Regions from separate parts of the Streptomyces sp. NPDC015532 genome, predicted to be linked through region 2. Evidence: riboswitches for the same ligand, from Rfam matches in the RefSeq annotation. Region 2 holds a riboswitch; each other region holds the start of a gene.
What was found. Region 2 has a riboswitch for thiamine pyrophosphate ahead of thiC (phosphomethylpyrimidine synthase ThiC). Riboswitches for the same ligand answer to the same signal wherever they lie in the genome.
Positions count from the first base shown of each region.

Region 1: it holds a riboswitch for thiamine pyrophosphate, as region 2 does, so the genes downstream of both, ACF07B_RS23080 (thiamine ABC transporter substrate binding subunit) here and thiC (phosphomethylpyrimidine synthase ThiC) in region 2, are expected to answer to the same signal.
Region 3: it holds a riboswitch for thiamine pyrophosphate, as region 2 does, so the genes downstream of both, thiO (glycine oxidase ThiO) here and thiC (phosphomethylpyrimidine synthase ThiC) in region 2, are expected to answer to the same signal.

Region 1 is NZ_JBIBSY010000007.1:248,016-254,428, reverse strand. It holds gene ACF07B_RS23090 (ABC transporter ATP-binding protein) at 1-379, opposite strand, end outside; gene ACF07B_RS23085 (ABC transporter permease) at 380-1,978, opposite strand; gene ACF07B_RS23080 (thiamine ABC transporter substrate binding subunit) at 2,125-3,222, opposite strand; TPP riboswitch at 3,299-3,404, opposite strand; gene rlmN (23S rRNA (adenine(2503)-C(2))-methyltransferase RlmN) at 3,492-4,598, opposite strand; gene ACF07B_RS23070 (hypothetical protein) at 4,866-5,183, opposite strand; gene ACF07B_RS23065 (tetratricopeptide repeat protein) at 5,282-6,413, opposite strand, start outside.
Region 2 is NZ_JBIBSY010000005.1:185,276-191,688, forward strand. It holds gene ACF07B_RS18335 (VWA domain-containing protein) at 1-1,236, opposite strand, end outside; gene ACF07B_RS18340 (LysR family transcriptional regulator) at 1,233-2,165, opposite strand; gene ACF07B_RS18345 (VOC family protein) at 2,393-2,788, shown strand; gene thiC (phosphomethylpyrimidine synthase ThiC) at 2,847-4,667, opposite strand; TPP riboswitch at 4,660-4,816, opposite strand; gene ACF07B_RS18355 (YibE/F family protein) at 4,888-6,396, shown strand.
Region 3 is NZ_JBIBSY010000001.1:1,075,833-1,082,245, forward strand. It holds gene ACF07B_RS04550 (deoxyribonuclease IV) at 1-633, opposite strand, end outside; gene pknB (Stk1 family PASTA domain-containing Ser/Thr kinase) at 799-2,739, opposite strand; gene ACF07B_RS04560 (thiazole synthase) at 3,031-3,825, opposite strand; gene thiS (sulfur carrier protein ThiS) at 3,829-4,029, opposite strand; gene thiO (glycine oxidase ThiO) at 4,026-5,192, opposite strand; TPP riboswitch at 5,190-5,302, opposite strand; gene ACF07B_RS04575 (hypothetical protein) at 5,355-5,732, shown strand; gene ACF07B_RS04580 (NAD(P)/FAD-dependent oxidoreductase) at 5,765-6,413, shown strand, end outside.

The DNA.
Region 1 (6,413 bases), on a different contig from region 2:
CCCGGGCTCCGGGCAGACCGACGAGCTCCAGCAACTCCCCCACCCGGGCGGCCTGTCCGCTCCTCGACGTGCCGCGCATCCGCAGCCCGAAGGCCACGTTGCCGCCCACGTCCCGCTGCGGGAAGAGCTGATGGTCCTGGAACATCAGGCCGACGCCCCGCTTGTGCGCGGGGACGCCTCCCTGGTCCTGTCCGTCCAGCACCACACGGCCCGCGTCCAGCGGCTGCAGTCCGGCGACCGTCCGCAGCAGGGTGGACTTTCCGCTGCCGCTCGGCCCGAGCACGCACACGATCTCGTGCTCGGCGACATCGAGGTCGACCGTGTCGAGCACGGGCCGCCCGCCGAAGCGTACGGTCGCGCCTTGGAGGCTCAGCAGCATCTAGAACTCCCCGGTCCGGTCGGTCCGTACCCGCTCCAACAGCAGCAGCGCCACCGCGCACACCACCATCAGGATGGTCGAAAGGGCCATCGCCTGGCCGTAGTTGAGATCTCCGGCACGGCCGAGCAACCGGGCGACGGCGACCGGCAGCGTCGGGTTGTCGGGCCGTGCGATGAAGACGGTCGCCCCGAACTCGCCGAGGGAGACGGCGAAGGCGAAGCCGGCCGCGATCAGCAGGGCCCGGCGCACCATCGGCAGATCGACCTCGCGCCACACCCGCCACGGCGACGCCCCGAGGACGGCCGCGGCCTCCCGCAGCCGCCCGTCCACCGCGCGCAGCACGGGCAGCATCGTCCGTACGACGAAGGGGACGCCCACCAGCGCCTGGGCCAGCGGTACGAGGATCCAGCTCGCGCGCAAATCGAGCGGCGGCTCGTCCAGGGCGATGAGGAACCCGAAGCCCACGGTCACCGCGGAGACGCCGAGCGGCAGCATCAGCAGGGCGTCGAAGCCCCGCATCAGCCGGCCCGCGCGCCGGGTGAGAGCGGCGGCGGCCAGACCGCCGATCAGCACCGCGATGGCGGTGGCGGCGAGCGCGTACTCCAGCGAGTTGCCGACCGCCTCGATCGGGGCGACGAGGAAGACACCTCCGTCGTCGTCGGCCAGGGCCCGGTAGTAGCCGAGTCCCGGTGCGCCGAGGGAGCGCTGGACGAGGACGGCGAGCGGCAGCACGAGCAGGACCGCGATGCTCACCAGCACGCCCGCGAGGAGCGCCCACTGTCCGGCGCCGCGCGGCCGGCGCGCGGTGGTGTCCGGCGCCACCAGCCGCAGGGCGGTCTCCCGCCGGCGTACGGTCGCCGCGTGCACGGCGAGGATCCCGCCGACGGCCACGAACTGGACGATCGTCAGCACCGCCGCCGTCGTGAGGTCGAAGATCTCGGAGGTCTGCCGGTAGATCTCGACCTCGAGGGTGGAGAAGGTGGGGCCGCCGAGGATCTGCACCACGCCGAACGAGGTGAAGGTGAAGAGGAAGACCATGAGGGCGGCGGCGGCCACGGCGGGCCCGAGCGCGGGCAGTGTCACCCTGCGCCAGGCCGCGAGACGCGAGGCCCCGAGCACGCGCGCGGCCTCCTCCTGGCGCGGGTCGAGCTGCGACCAGAGCCCGCCGACGGTCCGTACGACGACGGCGTAGTTGAAGAAGACATGCGCGAGCAGGATCGCCCACACGGTGGTGTCCAGGCGTACGCCCCACAGCTCGTCGAGCAGCCCTCCCCGCCCGACCAGCGCGAGGAACGCCGTGCCGACGACCACGGTCGGCAGCACGAAGGGCACCGTCACCACGGCCCGGAGGATCTGCTTGCCCCGGAAATCGAAGCGCGCGAAGACATACGCGCCGGGGAGCGCGACCAGCAGCGTGAGCGCCGTCGAGGCGAGCGCCTGCCAGGTGGTGAACCACAGCACGTGCCGGATGTCGGACCGGGTCGCCACGTCCCAGATCCGGCCGAGCTCCCAGCCGCCGTCCCCGTGGAGCCCGCGCGAGACGATCGCGGCGACCGGCCAGGCGAAGAACACCGCGAAGAACGCGACGGGCAGGACCATCAGCCCGAACCGCACCGCGGCCCGCCGACGCGCGCCGAGCGCGGCCGCGGGACCGGCGTCGCCGCCCCGGCCGGTCTTGCCGACCCGGCCGGTCCCGCCGACCGGGTCGGTCCCGCCGCCCGGATCGGTCCCGCCGACCTCGCCGGCTACTTCAGTACGAGTGAGGTCCACGACTTGACCCACTGGTCGCGGTCGGCGGCGATCTTCGCGGGCGCCAGGGTCTCGGGATCCTTGGCCTGCGGACCGAACCGGGTGAACTCCGCGGGCACGCGCGCGCCCTCACGGACCGGGTAGACGAACATGTTGAGCGGCATGTCCTCCTGGAACTCCTTGGTGAGCAGGAAGTCCAGGAACGCCTTGCCGCCCTTGGCGTTCTTGGCGTGGCTGAGCAGACCCGCGTACTCCACCTGCCGGAAGCAGGTGCCGTCCGCGACCCCGGTCGGGGCCGTGGCGGGCTTCGGGTCGGCGTAGATGACCTCGGCGGGCGGCGAGGAGGCGTACGAGACGACGAGCGGGCGGTCGGCCTTGGCCTTCTTGCCGCCGGCGGACCCCGAGAACTCCTCGTTGTACGCCTGCTCCCAGCCGTCCACGACCTTCACGCCGTTGGCCTTGAGCTTCGTCCAGTAGCCCTCCCAGCCCTTGTCGCCGTACTGCGCGGCGGACCCGAGCAGGAAGCCGAGGCCGGGCGAGGAGGTGGCGGCGTTCTCGGTGACGAGGAGGTTCTTGTACGCGGGCTTGACCAGGTCGTCGAAGGACCGCGGCGGCGCCAGCTTGTGCTCGCTGAACCAGGCCTTGTCGTAGTTGACGCAGATGTCGCCCGTGTCGACGGGCGTGACCCGGTGCTTGCCCTGGTCGGTCCGGTACTCCGGGAGGACCTGGTCCGCGCCCTTGGCCTCGTACGGCTGGAACAGCCCGTTGTCGAGCGCGCGGGAGAGCAGGGTGTTGTCGACGCCGAAGAAGACGTCGCCCTGGGGGTTGTCCTTGGTCAGGACGGCCTTGTTCACGGCCTGCCCGGCGTCGCCGTCCTTGAGGACGCGGACCTTGTAGCCGGACTGCTTCTCGAAGTCCGCCAGCACGCTCTTCGACACGAGCCACGAGTCGTGGCTGACGAGCGTGACCGTCTTCGCGTCGCCCGAGCCGGACGCGTCGGACGAACCGCACGCGGACAGCACGGGCAGCGCGACGAGACCGAGCCCGAGGGCCGTGGCCGCGAGCCGCCTGCCGCCACTGATGGTGGTGATCACTGATTCCTCCTGGGTGACCAGGAAGAGACGCGGCCCTGCCCGGGACCTCTGACGGTTCCCGGGCAGGGCGCAACAGCTTGAGTAACGACCGAACTTCCTACCCAGAATGACCTGGGCAAGGTTCAGAGGGTCTGCGGTCTGTCCCGCACTCTCAGCGCTGTGGCGCTCCCCTGTCGGAATATGAAGATGTCGGACGGTGAAGATGCCGGACGATGGGATTGTCCGACCATCACGATGCCGGACGACCGCACGGGCCGACTCGGTTCAGACTACCGCTCGGTCGCCGCGAGCTGACCACACGCTCCGTCGATCTCCTGCCCCCGGGTGTCCCGGACGGTGACCGTGACGCCATGGGCCGCGATCGCCTCGACGAACGCCTTCTCGTCCTCGGGCCGCGACGCGGTCCACTTCGAGCCCGGGGTCGGATTCAGCGGGATGAGATTGACATGCACGGGCTTGCCCTTGAGCATGCGCCCGAGCCGGTCCCCACGCCACGCCTGGTCGTTGATGTCGCGGATCAGCGCGTACTCGATGGACAGGCGCCGTCCGGACCGGTCCGCATATCCCCAGCCGGCGTCCAGCACCTCGCGCACCTGCCACCGCGTGTTCACGGGGACGAGGGTGTCGCGCAGCTCGTCGTCCGGGGCGTGCAGGGAGATCGCGAGGCGGCACTTGAAGCCCTCGTCCGCGAACCGGTTGATGGCGGGGACGAGCCCGACCGTCGACACCGTGATCCCGCGCTGCGAGAGCCCGAGGCCGTCCGGTTCGGGGTCGGTCAGGGCCCGGATCGCTCCGACCACCCGCTTGTAGTTGGCGAGCGGCTCGCCCATCCCCATGAAGACGATGTTGCTCAGCCGCGCCGGGCCACCGGGGATCTCGCCGTCACGCAGCGCCCGCATACCGTCGACGATCTGATGCACGATCTCGCCGGTGGACAGGTTCCGGTCGAGACCGGCCTGCCCGGTGGCGCAGAACGGGCAGTTCATCCCGCAGCCCGCCTGCGAGCTGATGCACATGGTCACCCGGTCCGGGTAGCGCATCAGCACGGATTCGACGAGCGTGCCGTCGAAGAGCCGCCACAGCGTCTTGCGGGTGGTGTCCTGGTCGGTCGACAGGTGCCGCACGACGGTCATCAGCTCGGGAAGCAGCGCTTCCTGGAGCTTGCCGCGCGAGGCGGCCGGGATGTCCGTCCACTCGGCGGGGTCGTGCGCGTACCGGGCGAAGTAATGCTGCGAGAGCTGCTTGGCACGAAACGGCTTCTCACCGATCGCGGCAACCGCCTCTTTGCGCTCGGCGGGCGTGAGATCGGCAAGGTGCCGCGGCGGCTTCTGAGCTCCGCGCGGCGCGACAAAGGTGAGTTCTCCGGGCTTAGGCATGGCTGTACCAGTGTCGCAGATCGTTTGGGGCCGCCCAGGTCAGATGAACGAGGGACCCGTCACCCTCCGGTGTCTACTGTCACACCGCCGGTCAACTTTCCACGCCCACAGGCGGCCCGGCGATCGCTGTCCGCGCCACATGTCCTCAAAGATCGATGCGCTCAGTCACCACGTCATCGGCAGGTTCACCATGGCGCAGCACGACGTGCGCCGGCCGAAACGGGAGCGCGCGCGAGCCGGGCTCAATGACCCGGCACAGGGGCGTGATCACCCAAGCGCCGTCCCAGACCCGTCCAGCCGAAGCCTCACCTGGTGATTGTGCTCAGCGTGCTCGATGACCTCACCGCGGATGCGTGCCCCGAGAATGGGCAACCGCATCCCCTCGGGCATGGTCATGATCTCGGCGAGTGCCAGGGCGTTCGGAACTCCGTCGACCCGGATGAAGACGCCGAAGGGCTGACGTCCGATCACCTCTCCCGTGACGGAGGCCCCCAGAGGGAGGAGTGCAAGCGTCGCTGTCCAGACTTCCTCCGGCGACTGCCCCGGCACGTCGGGGCGGCGCCCTGGCCCGTTGTATTCGTCCATAGGCAGATCATGACCGGCCTACGAGCCCGGGACTACTGCGTTGAAAGGGCGGACGTGGTCTCCATCAGCCGTGGACGGCCTTTGAGGTACAGCCTTGGTCAATGAGGTTGCTGTACTTCCGTTGCTGTACTTCCGTTCTTCATAGCTCTGGCCTTCTGGCGGGCGTAGGCGAGGTTGCTGCGGCTTTGCAGGGTGTCGGGGTGGGTGTTGCCCAGGACCTCCTCGCGCTGGGCGAGGGTGACCTCGTACAGGGGGATCGCACGCCCCAGATCCCCCGCCGCGTAATAGGCGCCGGCGAGGTTGTTACGGCTGGTCAGGGTGTTGGGGTGGGTCGCGCCCAGGATCTCCTCGTGCTGGGCGAGGGTGGCTTCGAACAAGGAGATCGCACGCCCCAGATCCCCCGCGGACTCATACGCGCCGGCGAGGTTGTTACGGCTGCTCAGAGTGTCGGGGTGGGCATCACCCAAGACCTCCTCGTACTGGGCGAGGGTGGCCTCCAGCAGGGGAATGGCACGCCCCAGATCCCCCGCCGCCCGGTAGGCGTAGGCGAGGTTGTTGCGGCTTTGCAGGGTGTCGGGGTGGGTGTTGCCCAGGACCTCCTCGCGCTGGGCGAGGGTGACCTCGTACAGAGGGATGGCACGCCCCAGATCCCCTGCGGACTCGTAGGCGCCGGCGAGGTTGTTGCGGCTGCTCAGAGTGTCGGGGTGGGTGCTGCCCAGGACCTCCTCGTGCTGGGCGAGGGTGGCCTCATACAGGGGGATCGCACGGGCCGTGTGACCTTGCTGGTGGAGCCGATGGCCGGCGATCTCGTACGCGCTGGTGAGTGGGGTGTTGTGGTGTCCGGGCGGTCTGGTGGCCGCGAGGGTGAGGAGGTGGGGTGTGAGGGTGTTCCATCGCTCTTCGGCGGGGGTGCCTCGGCCCGGGGGCGGGGGCAGGCTGTGGAGGACCGCCTTCTCGGCGCGGTCGCGTCCTTGAAGGTGCCGGGGCGGCTGAGTGTCGTCGGTGGTCTGTGGGGTGCGTAGGACGGTCTGGACGAGCCGGTGAACGCTCAGGGAGGTGCCGGTGTCGGTGACCATGCTGTAGGCGGCAAGGGTTCCGACGGCTTCGGCGATGTCGTCCGGGTCGGTGCCGTGTGGGGTGAGCAGAGCGTGGGGAATGTCGTCGGGGGCCAGCCAGGCGACGGTGTGCAGCAACTCCACCGCCGGCGGATCGGCTCCCTCCAGGGTGTGG
Region 2 (6,413 bases):
GTAGACGCCTCCGTCGGAGAAGAAGAGCACCAACGTGGGATCGGCGGACGGGTGCTCGCGGACGAACGTCCGGACCTCGGCGATCACCTTCTGCTCCTCGTTCTGGATGCCGACCGCCCGCATGTCCACCTGTCCCGGCAGCAGGCCCTTCTTCGGCTTCTTCCTTCTGAACAAGGTCAGTTCACCCACCCGGACATGACGTTCCAGCCACTCCGGCAGATCGCCCAGGGCGAGGTCCGGCAGTCGGGCCGGGTTCGACGCGAAGGTCCACGCCTGCATCTCCCCGTCGTCGTCCAGCTGGGCCGCCACCGCGGCCATCCGTTCCACCACATCGGCCACGACGCCCTTGGAGTACAGGAACGACATCGACCCGGAAGCGTCCAGGACCAGGATGACGCGGGCCCTGACGCCCACGGCCCCGTGCTTGCGCAGACTGACCGCCACCTGCTCCTTGCGCAGGGAGAGCCGCTTGCGCATGTCGACGGGCAACCGCTCCTCACCTTTGACGAGACGAGGGGCCGAGCCGGGAGCCGGGGGTGCCTGGGGCACCGGAGGAACGGGCGCGTTCGGGAATGCCGGTGCCTGCGGGGGTGGTGGGGGGACGGGCGCGATCGGGCGTGCCGGGACCGGCGAGGGCGTCGGTGCCACCGCGGAGGCTCCGGCGGGAGCGCTCCTCGTGTCCGTGCTCCCGGCCGTGCCCGGCTCCTCGTCCACGCTGATCCCGAAATCGGTGGCCAGGCCCGCGAGCCCGGAGGCGTACCCCTGGCCCACCGCGCGGAACTTCCACTGCCCTCCCCGCAGATACAGCTCGCCTCCGATGAACGCCGTCTCCGTCGTCGCCTCCATCTCGAAGACCGCCAGTTCCTGCCCGGTTCCGGCATCGAGGAGCCGCAGTCTCAGACCTGACAGCTGGCCGAAGGTGCCCCCGTCGGCGGAGGCGCCCAGGACCACGCGCTGGATCTCCGGCTCCAGGGCACGCAGATCCACCTCGACGGTGTCCGTCGTCCCGTCCCCCTCCCGCCGCTTGCCCGAGTGGTGCACGGCGCCCGAGGCATGCCTGGGCTGGTTGTAGAAGACGAAGTCACCGTCGTCACGCACCCGCCCGTCCGCTCGGAGCAGCAGGGCCGAGGCATCGGCGTCCGGCGCACCGGGGCCTCCTGACCAGCCGAGTACGACCCGCACCTGCTGCGCGGCGACGGGAAGGTTGGCGCCCTTGCTCATCGATGTCGGTGTCATGCGTCCAGTCTCCCCGCAGAAGCCGTCGGTGGATCCGACCGATACGCCCGCGCGGGAGAAGCGCCGGTCGCGTCCGTCGCGGCCCGTACGAACGCGCGCAGCCGCTCGGTGGTGTTGCCCTCCATCCACACCAGTCCCCGTTCGATCGGCTGCGCGTCGTGCAGGGGTACGTAGGCGACGTCGGGCCGCGGGTAGTACTGCCGTGAGTGCTCGCCGACCGGGAGGACGCCCCGGCCCATCGCGACCAGGGTCAGCATTTCGGAGAACGACCCGCCGGCCGGCCCCTTCGGAACGGCTCTGCCCGAGGGGGTGCGGTCCGGTGTGCGGTCCTGTTTGAACGTCGCCGAGGTCACCTGGGGGTACTGCACCACGGGATGTTCCGCCAGCACCTCCAGGGACAGCCGCTCCTCACCGGCCAGCGGATGACCTGCCGGGACGGCCAGGACTCGTCTCTCCCGCAGCAGAGCCGGTCCGCGGGCCATTCCGTCGAAGGGGAACGAGGCCAGCAGCACGTCGACCGAACCGTCCAGCAGACTCGCCCGGGAGTTGGAGAGCTGGACCTCCCGCACGTCGACACGGCAGTCCGGGTGACGCTCACCGAACAGGCCGACCGCCTTGAGGAGCGTGGGCGCCGTCCACTCACCGAGGAAGGCGACCCGCAGCTCTCCGGTGACGCCCCGGCCGGCGTCGGCCGCCCTGCGCAGCGCCGCCTCCATCCCGGCGACCAGGGGCGCCAGATCGTCCGCCAGCTGTCTGCCGATCGGGGTGAGCCGGACGGAACGGCTGGTGCGTTCGAACAGCAGGGCTCCGACTCTGCGCTCCAGCGCCTTGATCACCTGGCTGACACGCCCGGTCGTGACCAGCAGCCGCGCGGCGGTCCGGCCGAAGTGCAGTTCCTCGGCCAGCGTCAGAAAGATCTCGGTCTCCATTCGCTCCAGCATGAAACCCCCGGCGTTAAATCTGACTCAACGGTCGTACAGCGATCATGCCTTGATGGCGGCCGTCCCACGGCGGATCGTAGAAGTCGTCCACCCGGCCGCGGGAGAGCCCACTGGCTCCCCGGCCGGCCGGGCGCACAGCGGCTCCGCGCCCGGTTCCGTCCACCCGTACGCCCACCACCTCCGTGGCTTCGCCACGCCATCGCCCTGGAGACGACATGACCGCGCTGCGCGTGAAGGCCTTCGACCACCTGGTCCTCAATGTCGAGGACGTCGAACGGTCCCTGGACTTCTACACCGGACTTCTGGGCCTCGAACCCGTACGCGTCGCCGAATGGCGGTCCGGCCAGGCCCCGTTCCCGTCCGTGAGGATCACGGCGGAAACCATCATCGACCTGATCACCCATACCCCTGGCGGGTCCAACGTCGACCACATCTGTCTCACCGTGGAACCTCTGGACTGGGACCAGGTCATCGCGTCGGGATCCTTCACCGTGCTCGAGGGGCCCGTGGAACGCTTCGGCGCGCGGGGAAACGCCACCTCGGTCTACGTCCAGGACCCGGACGGCAACACCGTCGAACTGCGCTGGTACCCGCAGGACGTCACCCCGTGACCCTGCCGAGGGCGGCGGTCCGGGTGTGTGCCCCGGACCGCCGCCCCCTTGGAACAGCTCAGTCGGCCAGCGGCAGGTACACGCGGTTGCCCGCCTCGGCGAACTCCCGGGACTTCTGAAGCATGCCCTCGGAGATCTCCTCGGCGGAGGCGCCGTCGGCCACGTCACCGCCGAACCGCTCGTTGATGCTCTGGCTGATCTTCATCGAGCAGAACTTCGGCCCGCACATGGAACAGAAGTGGGCTGTCTTGGCGGGCTCGGCCGGCAGCGTCTGGTCGTGGAACTCCCGCGCCGTGTCCGGGTCGAGAGCCAGGTTGAACTGGTCCTCCCACCGGAACTCGAAGCGGGCGTCGGAGAGCGCGTCATCCCATTCCTGCGCACCTGGGTGCCCCTTGGCGAGGTCGGCTGCGTGGGCGGCGATCTTGTAGGTGATGACGCCGGTCTTGACGTCGTCACGATCGGGCAGGCCCAAGTGCTCCTTGGGCGTGACGTAGCAGAGCATGGCCGTGCCCCACCAGGCGATCATCGCGGCACCGATGCCGGAAGTGATGTGGTCGTACGCCGGCGCGACGTCCGTCGTCAGCGGACCGAGGGTATAGAACGGAGCTTCATCACAGATCTCCTGCTGAAGGTCGATGTTCTCCTTGATCTTGTGCATCGGGACATGTCCCGGGCCTTCGATCATCGTCTGTACCTGAAAACGCTTCGCGACCCTGTTGAGTTCCCCGAGCGTCCTCAACTCGGCGAATTGCGCCGCGTCGTTGGCGTCCGCGATGGAACCCGGCCGCAGCCCGTCGCCGAGCGAGTAGGTGACGTCGTACGCGGCGAGGATCTCGCAGAGTTCCTCGAAGTTCTCGTACAGGAACGACTCCTTGTGGTGCGCGAGGCACCAGGCGGCCATGATCGAGCCACCGCGCGAGACGATGCCGGTCTTGCGGTTCGCGGTGAGCGGCACGTACGCCAGGCGCACGCCCGCGTGAACCGTCATGTAGTCCACGCCCTGCTCGGCCTGCTCGACGACGGTGTCCTTGTAGATCTCCCAGGTCAGCTCCTCGGCCCGGCCGTCGACCTTCTCCAGCGCCTGATAGAGCGGCACGGTGCCGATGGGGACGGGGGAGTTGCGCAGCACCCATTCACGCGTGGTGTGGATGTTGCGGCCGGTGGACAGGTCCATGACCGTGTCGGCGCCCCAGCGGGTCGCCCAGGTCATCTTCTCGACCTCCTCCTCGATGGAGGAAGTCACAGCGGAATTGCCGATGTTGGCGTTGACCTTCACCAGGAACCGCTTGCCGATGATCATCGGCTCGATCTCCGGATGGTTGATGTTCACGGGCAGCACGGCTCGGCCCGCGGCGATCTCCTCCCGCACGACCTCGGGGGCGACGTTCTCACGGACCGCCACGAACTCCATCTCGGGCGTGATCTCACCGCGCCGCGCGTAGGCGAGCTGGGTCACCGCCTGCCCGGCCCGCCCCCGGCGCGGCTGGCGCGGCCGGCCCGGGAAGACCGCGTCGAGATTGCGCAGCCCTCCGCGCGGGGACGTGTGCTTGATCCCGTCGTCCTCGGGACGGACGGGACGGCCCGCGTACTCCTCGGTGTCACCGCGGGCGATGATCCAGCTCTCACGCAGCGGTGCCAGCCCCCTGCGGACATCGGTGTCGATGGACGGATCGGTGTACGGGCCGGAGGTGTCGTACAACGTCACCGCCTGCCCGTTGGTGAGGTGCACCTGGCGAACCGGCACCCGCAGATCGGGGCGAGTACCCCCGACGTATGCCTTGTGCCAGCCGATCGACTGCCCGTCCTGGCCGTTCGAGGACGGCGGGGAAACCCCGTCCGTCCGGCTGGAGGCAGGCGTGCGTACATCCTTGTCGGTCATGAGACCTACTCCCTACGCCGGCATTACCCGGTAACAGGTTCAGCGGTCGACGCAGCGGCTTCCGATCGCCGATGTTTCATGTGAAACATCGCGAAGACGGAGGTCAGCGCCCTCTCAGCCCGGTGCTCCGAGCTCCCGCGTGTGCAAAGGTGCCCCCACGCTAGCGTCATGTCTGGCGCGGTGAACAGAGGGCCCTTGACGTTCTTGCGATGATCGGGCGGTGACGACGACCCGGCAGCATCCGTTCCCTCCGCCCGAGCCACCGCGCCGTCCCGGCTCCGACGGCGGCCCTGGGCACGGCTCCGGCATCGGTCATGGACACGAGCAAGAGCACGGGCACGGCCACGGACCGGACGGTGATCATCAGGGTTCGGGCGACGGGCACGGGCCGGGTCCCCGCCGCGGGCACGACGAGCCGGTGAGCGCCGGGCACGGACATTCCCACAGCCACGGCCCCGCGGCGCCGGTCTCCAAGCAGCTGCGCAAGGTCATCGCCGCGGTACTGATCCCCTTCGCGGCCGCGGTCGTCGTGGGTCTCGTGGTGCTGTGGCCCGGCGGCGCGCCGGCCCACGAGCGCACCGGTGTCGGGTTCGACCGGCAGACCCAGCAGGCGACCGTCACGAAGATCGACCAGGTGGACTGCAAGTCCGTGAACGCCTCCTCGGGGGCCGCGACGGGCGGCTCCGCCGCCGGGGATTCCTCCGCTCAGTCCGGGAAGGGGGGAGAGTGCAAGAAGGCGACTGTCCGCATCGACACCGGCAAGGACCAGGGCCGCACGTTCACCGAGGTCGTTCAGCCCGATCAATCACGGCAGTTGCACCAGAGCGAGAAGGTCGTCGTCGCGTACGAACCCTCCGCCCCCAAGGACCTCCAGTACTCGGTCACGGACGCGAACCGGAAGCTGCCCCTGACGCTGCTCGCCGTGATCTTCGCGGTGGTCGTCGTGGTGATCGGCCGGATGCGCGGCATCATGGCGCTGGTCGCCCTGGCCATCAGCTTCGTGATCCTGAACTTCTTCATCCTGCCCGCGATCCTGGAGGGCTCGAACCCGCTGCTCGTGGCCGTCGTCGGGTCCAGTGCGATCATGCTCATCGCGCTCTATATGTGTCACGGTCTGTCGGCCCGGACGTCCGTGGCAGTGGTCGGCACCCTGCTCTCACTGGTGCTGATCGGGCTCCTCGGCTCGGTCTTCATCGACTGGGCCGTGCTGACCGGCAACACCGACGACAGCACCGGCCTGATCCACGGTCTGTACCCGTCCATCGACATGAGCGGCCTGCTGCTGGCCGGCGTCATCATCGGTTCGCTCGGCGTTCTGGACGATGTGACGGTGACGCAGACGTCCGCGGTCTGGGAACTGCACGAGGCGAACCCGACGATGGGCTGGCGCGGCCTGTACCGCGCGGGTATCCGTATCGGCCGCGACCACATCGCGTCGGTCGTCAACACGCTCGTCCTGGCCTACGCGGGCGCCGCGCTGCCGCTCCTGCTGCTCTTCTCGATCGCCCAGAGCAGCGTGGGCACCGTCGCCAACAGCGAACTGGTCGCCGAGGAGATCGTGCGCACGCTGGTCGGATCGATCGGTCTCGTCGCGGCGGTCCCCGTGACGACCGCGCTGGCCGCGCTGGTGGTCGCCGCGGACCGCGAAGGCGGCGCGCCCGTCCCCGCGCAGCCCGCGGCCGACAGGACGCCGGCACGGAGCGGTAAGGGACGCCGCCGCAAGCACTGAGCCCTCACGCAGCGACG
Region 3 (6,413 bases), on a different contig from region 2:
GACCAGCAGATCGAGGGTCTGGTGCATACCGCTCGGCCCGGTCAGATCGTGGCCCGCCGCGAAGATGTGGCAGGTGTCGAGACAGACACCCAGCTTGGGGTGCGCGTCCAGGGCCTCGAAGTAGGGGCCGAAGTCCCAGGTGCGCGAGCACAGCGAGGCGCCCTGCCCGGCCGTCGACTCCAGCAGCAGGAACGGGTCGTCGTCATGGGTCAGCTCGTCCAGCAGCGGCAGCAGACGGTCGCGCACCTGCTTCAGCGCGACGGACCGTTCCCGGCCGCCGGTGGCGCTCCCGGTGTGCACGACCACCCCCAGGGCGCCGATCTCCCGTCCGCGCCGCAGCGAGTGCCGCAGCGACTCCACCGACCTCTCGACCGTCGCCTCGGTGTGCGAACCGAAGTTGATCAGGTACGGGGCGTGGACGTACGCGGGGATCGACCCCGCGGCGCACGCGGCGCGGAAGTCCTCGTCCTGCTTCGGGTTCCCGGTGGGCGTCGCCCAGCCGCGCGGGTTGGCGACGAAGACCTGGACGGCCTCGGCCGCGAGGTCACGGGCGTAGGCCAGGCCGACGGAGTTGAGGCCGCCGGCCACGGGCACGTGGCCGCCGACGGGGTTGCGGAGCTGCTTGCTGGTCACACCCGTCAGGGTGTCACGCGCCCGCGGGTACCCCGCGGGCGGACCCGTGGGGTACCAGTGAGCGGACCGGTTCGCGGACTTCGCGGACTTCGCGGAGGAGCGGCCTCCGAGCGGCTGCCCGGGCGGAGGCCGTGCGCCGCCGGGGTTCCCCGGCGGCGGTTCGGCTCAGCGGATCTGGATCGTGATCGTCGCGCCCTTGGGTGCCGTGTCGCCGCCGTCCACCGACTGCTTCTTGACCGTGTCGCCGAAGAGCCCGAGCAGCCCGCGGTCCTTGTCGACCTCGAATCCGGCGTTCTTCAGCGTCTCCGTCGCGTCGTCCACGCTGTCGCCGACGACGTCCGGGACCTCCACCATCTCGGGGCCCTTGGAGAGGGTCAGCGTCACCGTGTCCCCCGTGGCGGCCTCACGGCCCGCGCGCGGTGTCTGCTGGGCGACCTGGCCCTTGTCGAACTCCGAGTTGACCCGCTCCGCGGCGATCTTCACCTTCAGGCCCGCGCCCTCCAGCTGCGCGGTGGCGTCCTCGACGGACGAGCCGGTCACGTCGGGCAGCTCCACCGGGGCGCCCTTGCTCACGACGATCGCGATCGCCGAGCCCGAGTGCCGTTCCGTGCCCGGTGCCGGATCCGTGCCGATCACGAAGCCCTTGGTCACGTCCTCGCTGAAGGCGCGCGTGACCATGCCCGGGGCGAGCCCGTCGCCCTTGAGCACCTCTCTCGCCTTGAACAGGGCGAGACCCTTGAGGTCCGGCACCTGGACCGTCCGGGGGCCGTCGGAGACGGTCAGGGTCACGGAGTCGTTGTCGCGGATCCGCTCGCCGACGCCGGGGTCGGTGCTGATGACCGTGCCGCGCTTCACGGTGTCGCTGTAGGCGTGCTTGACCTGCTTGACGTCCAGTCCGGCGCCCTGGAGCTGGGTCCTGGCCTGCTGCTCCGTCTTCGCCAGGACGGGCGGGACCTTGGTGAACTGGCCCGAGTTGATGTACCAGACACCCGCGCCGAGGCCGAGCACCAGCACGATCGCGGCGACGACCAGCATCATCCCGCGCCGCGGCCGCGTCCCCGGAACCTGCGGCGGCCCGACCGGCGCGGTGGTGAAGGGGCTGCTCTGCTCGAACCGGCTGGTCCGGTCGAGGGCGTTGTCGTCCTCGTTCACGGGCAGCAGGCGGGGGACGGACAGCGAGCGCGGGATCACGCTCGTACGGTCGTCGGCGTTGTCGTGGCCCACGGACAGCGCGCCCGGCGGCACGGCGTCGAGCTGCTCGGCGGTGAGACCGGCCCGGGCTTCGAGGACCTGGCCGAGCAGGGTCACCGCGTCGGCCGGGCGGACCTCGGGATTGCGGGCCGTGGCCGCGGTGACCAGCTCGTCTAGCGGGTACGCCATGCCCGGCACGGCGGCCGACGGAGGCGGCACGTCCTCGTGGAGGTGCTGGTAGAGCACCTGAGCGGCGGAGTCGGCGGTGTGCGGCTTGGCGCCGGTGAGCATTTCGTAGAGGACGACCCCGCAGGCGTAGACGTCGACCCGGGTGTCGGAGGTGCCGTGCTCGATCTGCTCGGGGGCGAGGTACGACACGGTGCCGAGGACGGCGCCCGTCGTACTGGTCACCGTGTCCACGGCGCGGACGAGACCGAAGTCCGCGACCTTGACCCGGCCGTCGTCCCCTATCAGGACGTTCTCCGGCTTCATGTCGCGGTGCACGAACCCGGCGCGGTGGGCCGCGCCGAGGGCGGCGAGCACCGGCTCCAGGATGTCCAGCGCGGCCCGGGGCTGGAGCGCGCCGCGCTCGCGCAGCACGTCGCGCAGGGTGCACCCGGCGATGTACTCCATGGCCAGATAGACGTACGACCCGTCCGCCCCCTGGTCGAAGACCTGCACCACATTGGGGTGCGCCAGCCGTGCCACCGACTTGGCCTCGCGGATGAAGCGCTCGACGAACGAGACGTCCGCGGCCAGCGTCGGGTGCATCACCTTGAGCGCGAGCACGCGGTCCAGACGGGTGTCCAAGGCCCTGTAGACCGTGGCCATCCCGCCGACCGCGATCCGTGCGTCGACGCGATAGCGGCCGTCGAGCACGTGTCCGACAAGCGGGTCCTGAAGGGTCGTATCCACGCAGGTGAGTCTACGAGCCGCCACTGTCACGAGGTCCCGTTCGGCCGATACAGGGGCTCGACTGCAGCCGAGCTGTGACGCACACCGCCCGCCCGAATATCTGTTCGTAGGGCAGATGTCCGATCAGGCCCTGTCTGTCACCGCAAGGCCACAACGCGACAACCCGCACGCCGGACCGGCCAAAAACCGCCGAGGAATCCGACGCCGAATCCGACACCGAGACCGAGGCAGGAACCGGCGCGCGAGCCGCCGCGCATCCGACGAGCGCATCCGGCGGCGCGGGGGCCTCGGTCAGAACGCCGGGCGCTCGGGGTCCAGTGCCGCCCTGCCCTCCACCGGAGAGGACGCCGTGGCGAAGTGCCGCCGGGGGATGCGCCCGGCCCGCCGCGCCAGACGCCCCGCCTCCACCGCGTGCCGCATGGCCTCCGCCATCAGGACCGGCTCCTGGGCCCGGGTCACCGCCGAGGCCAGCATCACCCCCGCGCACCCCAGCTCCATCGCGAGCGCGGCGTCCGACGCCGTGCCCGCTCCCGCGTCCAGGATCACCGGCACGCGCGCGTGCTCGACGATCAGCTCGAAGTTGTGCGGGTTGCGGATCCCGAGCCCGGACCCGATGGGCGAGCCGAGCGGCATGATCGCCGCACAGCCGACGTCCTCCAGCTTCCGCGCCAGCACCGGGTCGTCGTTCGTGTAAGGCAGCACGGTGAAGCCGTCGTCGACCAGCGTCTCCGCCGCGTCGAGCAGCTCGATCGGATCGGGCAGCAGAGTCCGCTCGTCGGCGATGACCTCCAGCTTGACCAGATCGGTCCCCAGCGCCTCGCGCGCCAGACGGGCGGTCAGCACGGCCTCGCCCGCGGTGTAGCAGCCCGCCGTGTTCGGCAGGACACGGATGTTCAGCCGGCCGAGCACCGACAGGACCGAGCCGTGCACCGAGGCGTCCACGCGCCGCATCGCGACCGTCGTCAGCTCCGTGCCGGACGCCACCAGGGAACGCTCCAGCACGTCGAGGCTGGGCGCGCCGCCCGTCCCCATGATCAGCCGGGACGCGTAGGTCGTACCGCCGAGGACGAAGGGGTCGTCTGCCATGGGTCAGCCTCCTTGGACGGCGGTGAGGACTTCGACGCGGTCGCCCTCGGCGAGCGAGGTGGACGGCCACTGCGCGCGCGGGACGACGGTTTCGTTGAGGGCCGCGGCCACCCCGGACGACGACGGCGTGAGGGTCGCGACGAGCGTGTCGAGAGCGGTTCCCTCGGCGATCCGCCGCCGCTCCCCGTTGACGACGATGTTCATACGTGCAGCTCCGTGCGGGCCGTGGCGCCGAAGCGCAGGGGGGTGAACGGGCGGGCTTCGGCGGGGAGTTCACCGGTGGCAAGGGCGTGGGCCAGCACGTCACCGGTCACCGGCGTCAGGAGCACACCGTTGCGGTGGTGTCCGGTGGCCAGCAGCAGCCCGTCCAGCGCGCTCGGACCGAGCAGCGGCGCGTTGTCGGGCGAGCAGGGGCGCAGCCCCGCGCGGGTCTCGGTGAGCGGCAGCTCGGTGATCCCGGGGACCAGCTCGTGGGCGTCGCGCAGCAGTTCGTACACGCCGCCCGCCGTCACCGTGGTGTCCCAGCCCAGCTCCTCGCTGGTCGCGCCCACCACGAGCTCGCCGTTCTCGCGCGGCACCAGGTAGACGTGGCTGCCGCGCACCACGGCCCGCACGGTGCGATGGAGGAAGGGCGCGTACCGCCCCGGCACGGTCAGCCGCAGCACCTGCCCCTTGACCGGGCGCACCGGCGGTACGACGTCGTCGGGGACGCCCGCCAGGCGCCCGCTGAGGCTGCCCCCGGCGAGCACCACCTGACCCGCGCCGAGTCCGGTGCCGTCCGCGGTGAGGACCCCGGCGGCCCGCTCCCGTACGACGCTCAGACGCTCCGCCCAGGTCCGGTGCATGACCACCCCGGCCCGCTCGCACGCCGTGACCAGGGCTGCCGCGAGGCGCCGCGGGTCGATCTGGTGGTCGCCGTCCACCCGCAGACCCCCGCGCACGCCGGGCGCGAGCATGGGCTCCAGCCTGCGGCACTCACGGCCGCTCAGCCACTCCGACTCCAGCCCCGACCGGACCTGCAGCGCGTGCAGTTCGCGCAGATGGGCACGGTCGTCGGCGTCCAGCGCGACGGCCAGCGTGCCGCTCCGCCGGTAGCCGAGGTCCTGGCCGGTGGCCTCGGTGAGCTCGGCGGCGAAGTCCGGATAGCGGCGCGCCGAGGCGAGGTTGAGGCCCAGCAGGGTCTCCTCGCCGAAGTGCAGCTCGGTCACGGCGGCCAGCATCCCGGCCGCGACCTGCGCGGCCCCGCCGCCCGGCTCGGGGTCCACGAGGGCGGTCGTGAACCCGCGCCGCGCGGCCCGCCAGGCCGTCACCAGACCGATGATTCCGCCCCCGACGACGAGGACGTCCGACGAACGTGCAGACGGCATGGGCGTCCAGCCCCTCCCTTCGCCGGCATGACCCGGATCAGGTTCGTACGGTCGGAGGCCGTCCAGCCTCCCTCTCAGCCCGGTGCGTCCGGGCTCCCGCGAGTGCTTTACGTTGGCCACCCTAGCCCGCCCCCGACCGTCTCAGTAAGGGAGCCTCCGCCCATGGCGCGACCGCTCGACGGCCTCTTGCTCGCCCCCGTCGCCGACCAGGCGCCGGGCCAGGTGGGTACCCGCACCCGGTTCACCTACCACGAGGAGGACGGCGTGGTGTGGGCCGACTACACGGGCGGCGACGTCGTCCGCGGACACCTCGTCGGCACCCGCGAGGGCGACCGCCTCGACTTCCGGTACGTACAGCTCGGACGCGACGGGACCACCGCGTCCGGCCACTGCGTGTCCCTCGTCGTGGAACTGCCCGACGGGCGCCTGCGGCTGGAGGAGACCTGGACGTGGGAGTCCCGGCCGGGCACCGGGACGAGCGTGGTGGAGGAACCGCGCGGGACCTGTCGTGTGGACCAGGTCACCGAGCCCGTCCACTGACTGACGAATGGTCAGGTGTCTATGGTGATCAGGTGAGCGATCAGACGCAGGCACAGGCACCGTCGCAGAGGCCCGCGGCACGACGGGTCGTCGTGGCGGGCGCGGGCATGGCCGGGGTGCAGACCGCGGTCGCCCTGCGCGAACAGGGCTTCACCGGCACCGTCACGCTGATCGGCGCGGAGCCGCATCAGCCGTACGACCGGCCGCCGCTGTCCAAGGCCGTCCTGCTCGGCAAGGCCGAGGGCTCCGCCTTCGACGTCGACTTCGAGGCCCTGGACATCGACCTCAGACTGGGCAGCGAGGCGCTCGGCGTGCGCCCCGGCGACCACGAACTGGACACGGACGCGGGGCCCGTCCCGTACGACGTCCTGGTCGTCGCCACCGGCGCCGAACCGATCCGGCTCCCCGGCGCCGAAGGCGTGCCCGGCGTGCATCTGCTGCGCACCCTGGACGACGCCGACCGGCTGCGCCCGGTTCTCGCCCGGCAGCACGACATCGTGGTGGTCGGAGCGGGCTGGATCGGCGCCGAGTTCGCCACGGCCGCGCGTGAGGCCGGCTGCGCGGTCACGGTCGTCGAGGCCGCCGACCGGCCGCTCGCCGAGGCGCTGCCGGCCGAGGTGGCCGCGCCGATGGCCGCCTGGTACGCGGACAGCGGGGCCTCGCTGCGGACCCGCGCGCGCG